DNA from 2 places in the Rhizobium sp. TBD182 genome. Region 1 is predicted to be linked to the other one. Evidence: predicted binding sites of a transcription regulator. Region 1 holds the regulator's gene; the other holds the start of a gene.

Evidence for each region. The regulator LexA, encoded in region 1, represses DNA repair genes until DNA is damaged. The targets are predictions, from matches to a motif close to TGTTCNNNNTGTGTTCNG.
Region 2: T18_RS07380 (DNA recombination protein RmuC) is a predicted target of LexA. The motif match lies at 2,215-2,232, and genes of this name have one in related genera.

What each region holds. Positions count from the first base shown of each region.
Region 1 is NZ_BDLN01000001.1:498,513-501,652, reverse strand. Features, by position in the region: gene T18_RS02585 (glutathione S-transferase family protein) at 1-552, opposite strand, end outside; gene lexA (transcriptional repressor LexA) at 991-1,713, opposite strand; gene T18_RS02575 (VOC family protein) at 1,925-2,806, shown strand; gene kdsA (3-deoxy-8-phosphooctulonate synthase) at 2,806-3,140, shown strand, end outside.
Region 2 is NZ_BDLN01000001.1:1,471,751-1,474,890, reverse strand. Features, by position in the region: gene trmB (tRNA (guanosine(46)-N7)-methyltransferase TrmB) at 1-24, shown strand, start outside; gene T18_RS07385 (ribokinase) at 37-936, opposite strand; gene T18_RS07380 (DNA recombination protein RmuC) at 990-2,183, opposite strand; gene def (peptide deformylase) at 2,332-2,844, shown strand; gene fmt (methionyl-tRNA formyltransferase) at 2,892-3,140, shown strand, end outside.

The sequences.
Region 1 (3,140 bases):
CCGGTCGCAATAGGCTTTCGCTGCTGGCGAAAGATCCGCGCTGCCATAGGTCTGGAAACGGAATGCAACCGGGCAGAAAAAAGCATCGACCGCCGTGAACTTTTGACCGGCAAGATATGGCCCGCCGAATTTTGTGAGACCCTCGCTCCACAACGCATCGATCCGCTTTACATCGGCCTTAAGCCCGGCATCGCCGCTCCTGGGTTTGACCCGAATGCCCACCGACATGGGATAGAGATTGCGAAGCGAGGAAAAGCCGGCATGCATCTCACTTGCGGCCGAACGCGACCAGGCCCTCGCATGCTTGTCGCTTGCCCAGACACCCTGGTGTCTTTCGGCAAGATATTCGACGATCGAAAGCGTTTCCCAAACCGTCATACCCTCGTCGACCAGGCAGGGCACCTTGCCCGTCGGCGAAAAGGAGGAGAAGGATACGCCTTCGCCGAACGGAATGAGCTTTTCATCAAAGGCGATACCGAGCGTGCGCATCAATACCCACGGCCGCAGCGACCATGAAGAATAGTTCTTGTTGGCTATATAAAGATCGTACATGGCGTATCTCCCGGATATGACGCGTATTTCTACACCTGCCAAGCGTTCACGGAATATCGAAAATTATCCATGGCTCCCATAAACGCCGTTGATGAATGGTGATGTGGGGCCGCTGAGAGCGCGCCTTCGATAAGTCACCCTTTGGTGACGACTAAAACTGACTGCGCAACACGACAGAACAACGTCGCTAAAAAACAGCGGATGGGATCGCTTCGACAATTACAGCGAGCAGCCCATTCGCCACCACGCCTGTAGCGAAACCGAAGCATCTTTATGGAGCAGGAACTCAGTTTAGAAAGGGCAACGCGCATAGGCTGGATGGCGCATATCCTCGTGCACCCGCAAAAGCCCGCCACGTTTGGAAAAAGCCAAACCCAATATAGGCGCCATCTTCACGATGACGCCTATTATAACGTGAATACGTTCGGTTCGATAAGATCAATGGTAGCGGCGGATCAGCCCCACCAGCTTGCCCTGAATTTTAACCCGGTCGGGCCCGAAGATACGGGTCTCATAGGCTGGGTTTGCCGCCTCGAGCGCAATGGAGGCACCCTTGCGGCGGAAGCGCTTCAGCGTGGCTTCCTCGTCATCCACCAGAGCCACAACGATATCCCCGGGATTGGCGGTGTTGCCGTTGCGGATGATGACTGTGTCGCCGTCGAAAATGCCGGCCTCGATCATCGAATCACCCTTGACCTCAAGAGCGTAATGTTCGCCCGTGCCAAGCATGTCTACTGGCACGGCCACATCATGGGTGTTGTTCTGGATGGCGGAAATCGGTACGCCCGCAGCGATGCGGCCCATGACCGGCACGGTGACAGCGCCGCCCAGATCATTGGCCGGCGTCTTGGGGGCAGGGGCCGGTTCCGGCGTTTTGGGCTTGCCAAGGCTGCCTTCGATAACGCTTGGCGAAAAGCCGCGCTGCGGCCTTGCACCCGGCGTATAAGCCTCGGGCAGCTTGATGACTTCCAGCGCCCGAGCTCTATTCGGTAGCCGACGAATGAATCCTCGCTCTTCGAGAGCGGTTATCAGGCGGTGGATGCCGGATTTCGAAGCAAGATCGAGTGCGTCCTTCATTTCATCGAAGGAGGGCGGCACGCCGGACTCTTTCATTCGTTCATGAATGAAGAGAAGCAATTCCTGCTGTTTGCGCGTGAGCATGAGGAAAACACCCTTTAGAATCGTAGTGGAAGTCGCGAAACAAATACAGAACGAACACTATATGTTCCATATGTGTTCTGCAATCCCCTAAAATTTCGTGAAGGTGCCATCTGTTGCTGTGATGATTTGCCTCATAGCACGCAATTGTGCTTTTGTGCGGTCGAAACCGTCCCGGCATGCTCCGGGCGGAAGGCCAGCAGGATACATTTTCATGACGAAACCCTATAGCGTTGACCATCTCGTTTTGCCCGTGGAAGTCATAGGCGTCGCCGTGAAGCGCCTCGTCAGTCTTGGCTTTACGGTTGCGCCGGAGGCTCTGCATCCTTTCGGCACCCAAAATGCCTGCGTATTTTTCGCCGATGGCACCTATCTGGAGCCGCTCGCAATTACTGATCCGGCTAAATATAATGCGTCAATAGAGAGGGGTGATGTTTTCACTGGCAGGGATGTGGCCTTCCGGCAACGGGACGGGCAGGAGGGTTTTTCGGCTCTTGTCGCCAGGACTGAAGACGCCTTGGTTGACCATGAGCGGTTTCGGGCAGCCGGCCTTTCGGCGGGCGATGTTTTCGAGTTTTCGCGGCCTGTTCGGATGCCGGATGGCTCGCAAGGCGAGGCGGCGTTCCGGCTTGCTTTTGCTGCAAGCGGGGCGGCCGCGGATTTCTTTTTGTTCAGTTGTCAACGGGTTCAAGCCCTTCCGGGCGATCGCACCATGCTGGAGCGCCACGCCAATGGTGTCACCGGCCTCAGTGAAATCGTCCTGTTTACCGGCGGCGATATGAAGGTGGCGGGCCTGATCGAGACGGTGTTTGGCTGTGAAGGCAAATGGTCTCCGGGCGGTGATATGGTTTTCGCGACCGGCAATGCCAGCATCAGATTGACCGGAAAACCGGCTTTCAGCGGGCAGGCCCTGAATGCTCAGGATGGCAACGAAGGCGGATTGCGCGGCGCGGGCATTGTCTTTTCGTCACACGATCTTGCCGTGACAGAGGCGGTGCTTGCTGCTAATGGCGTGTCCTGCGCAAAAGCGGACGGCCGTCTGGTGGTGCCCGCAGCACCCGGTCAGGGTGTTGCCTTCGCCTTCGAGGAAAAATGATGAGCGTTACGAACAATCTTAAAGTCACCGCCGGCGATGGCGCCAGCAAGGTTTCCTTCTCGAATACCGAGCGGTTTTCGCTGATTGCCGGCCCCTGCCAGATGGAAAGCCGCGAACATGCCTTCATGATCGCTGGCGTCCTGAAGGAGCTTTGCGACAAGCTGGGAATAGGGCTTGTCTACAAGTCCTCTTTCGACAAGGCGAACCGCACTTCGCTTTCCGGAAAACGCGGCATCGGCCTGGATAACGCGATGCAGGTTTTTGCCGATCTCAAAAAGGAATTCGGTTTTCCTGTTCTGACCGACATCCACACGGAAGAGCAATGCGCCATCGT
Region 2 (3,140 bases), 970 kb from region 1:
TATCTCACTTTCATTCGCATTTAACAGCTCGAACCGTCAGATATTCGCGTCCACTTCGGCAGCAACCGGAATGGAAGGCTGGGCGCCGGCGCGGGTGCAGGCGAGCGAGCCTGCGACGGCGGCGCGCTTCAGCGCCTTTTCGAAATCCATACCCTGATCGAGGCTGGCGGCGAGATAACCGCAGAATGTATCGCCAGCACCAACAGTATCGACCGGCTCGATCTTGAGACCGGACCCCTTGAAGACCTTGCCGTTGCGAATGGCGATCACGCCATCAGCACCAAGCGTCACGATCAATGTCTGGCCGGTCTGCTCATGCAGGGATTTGAGTTCATTTTCCCGTTCGGAGGCTGAAAGTCCGTTTTTGCCGATCAGCAGTTCGAACTCGGTTTCATTGGCGATGACGATATCGGCAAGGCTGGCAAGGCGCGGCCCGTCCGCGGTCAGCGGCGCGGTGTTGATGATAGTGGTGATGCGTTTAGCCTTCGCGGCCGTCAGTGCTGCTTCGATTGAGGGTGCGGGCACCTCGAACTGAAGCATCAGAATATCGCCTGCTGCCATCTCCGCCACGGCTCTTGCGGCGTCGGATGCGGAAACTTCGCCATTGGCGGCGGGAATGACCGAGATCATGTTCTCCCCGCCTTCACCGATCAGGATTACGGCGGTTCCCGTGGGGCCGGGCGCGGTCTTGACGAGCGACAGATCGGTGCCGGCATCGCGCAGCAATGTCAGCGCTGGCGCGGCAAAGGTGTCATCACCCGTAGCGCCCGCCATTTTGACCGTTGCACCTGCGCGCCGTGCGGCAAGCGCCTGATTGGCTCCCTTTCCGCCAGCCGCCGTGGAAAAGGTCTCTCCCGTCACGGTTTCACCGGGTTTGGGCAGGCGTTTGGCGGTGGCGACGAGATCCATGTTGATGGAGCCGAAAACAGTAATCATCAGGGCATGTCCGTATGAAATTCAAAGCAAGGCGGCGACTTTGCCCGAGGGGATCACTCGTCGTCAACCACCCGCAACTTGGCCGTTCCTGCCCTGTTCTCTGCAAAGCGTCGCGCCTGCTCGATTTCGCTATGGGAGGTCTCCTTTTCCGTCGGCGAAAAATCGAGTCCCTCGATCTTCTGGCCACGCGCCAGCACCTTGTCGGAGGAGATCAGCATCATGTCGACATCTTTCTGCGCCAGCCCGAAATGGGCTTGCAGCTTGCGCGTCCGGTCGTCCAGCCGCCGCACGTCATCCATGAGAAGCGCGACTTCACCCTGAATGAGGTGCGCCTGCTCGCGCATGCGCTGGTCCTTCAGCACCGACTGGATAACCTGCACCGACAGCATCAAAAGCGATGGCGAGACAATGACGACACGGGCGCGATGGGCACGCTGCACGAGATATTCGAAATGCTGGTGAATATCGGCGAAGATCGATTCCGACGGCACGAAGATGAAGGCCGTATCCTGCGTTTCGCCGCGTATCAGATATTTCTCCGCCACGTCGCGAATATGCACTTCCATATCGCGGCGGAACTGCTGGGTCGCAGCCCGTTTGCCCTCGGGCGTTTCATCCGCCTTAAGCGCATTCCACGCCTCCAGCGGAAACTTGGCGTCGATGACGAGAGACGGGGCGTTGTTCGGCATCCTGATGATGCAGTCCGGTCGGTAGCCATTCGAAAGCGTGGGCTGAAGCTGGAAGGCCCCGGCGGGAAGCGCATCGGCGATCAGCGCTTCCATGCGCGCCTGCCCGAAAGCGCCGCGCGTCTGCTTGTTGGAGAGGATCGCCTGAAGCCCGACCACGTCCTTTGCCAGATCCTGAATATTACCCTGCGCGGCATCGATAACCGCAAGCCGCTCCTGCAGGCGGCTTAGATTCTCGTGTGTCGACCGGGTCTGCTCGGTCAGCGTCTCGCCCAGCCGCTGCGACATGCCGTCGAGGCGCTGGTTGATCGTCTGGCCCATCTCGCTCTGGCGCGTGCCGAGCGTCTCGGCCATCGCCGCGATCCGGCCGTGCAGTTCCGACTGGGTTTTCAACAGATCGGAAATTTCACCATCGGCTTCCGCTTTTTTCCCGCGACTTTTCGTGACCATCCAGAAAGCGGAAAGGCCGAAAACGAGAGCCGCAAGAAGCCCGCCGAAGCTGATGTCGACGGAGCCGGCCCGCAAGGCGGGATCGAGGAGAAAAGAGAAATCGATGCTCATGGCTAAATCTACCAGATTTCCAGTGATTCGTAAGATCAAAACAAGAACATTCATGCGGCGGAATTGAGTCGGCCAAAACCGGACGAAGGTCTCATTTCGACCGCGTATTTTTTATTTCCTCCGCGCAAGAGATACGTTATGGGAAGCCATGACTATCAAACCGCTTATCATTTTGCCCGATCCCGTGCTGCGCCAGCAATCAAGGCCCATCGAACAGGTGGATGCCGAAGTGTTGCGCCTTGCCGACGATATGCTTGAAACCATGTATGATGCGCCGGGTATCGGCCTTGCCGCCATTCAGGTGGGCGTGCCGCGCCGCATGCTGGTGATCGACGTTTCGCGCGAGGACGAGGAGAAAAAGCCGGTCGTCTTCATCAATCCGGAAATCCTCAAAGTGTCGGACGACGTCTCGGCCTATGAGGAAGGGTGTCTCTCCATTCCCGATTATTATGCCGAGGTAGAGCGTCCCGCATCCCTGACAGTGCGATATGTCGATCGTGACGGAAAGCAGCAGACGGTCGATGCGGACGGACTTCTGGCGACGTGTCTGCAGCATGAGATCGACCACCTGAACGGCATTCTGTTCATCGACCATATTTCGCGCCTGAAGCGAGAAATGGTCATCAAGAAATTCACCAAAGCAGCCCGCGCTAAGGTCTGATTCGTCTTAAATATGTAGACGGACCGGCATAGAGGGCAGGGGGCGATATGGCTCTTCGCATCATTTTCATGGGCACGCCGGATTTTTCCGTTCCCACGCTGCGTGCATTGGTGGACGCTGGTCACGAGGTCGTTGCCGTTTATACGCAGCCGCCGCGTCCAGGCGGTCGCCGTGGCCTCGATCTGCAGAAATCGCCGGTGCATCAGGCGGCCGAACTGCTGGGTCTGCCCGTGCTGACGCCGGTGAATTTCAAGGCCGAGGAAGACCGGCAGCAATTCAGGGAATTCGATGCGGAC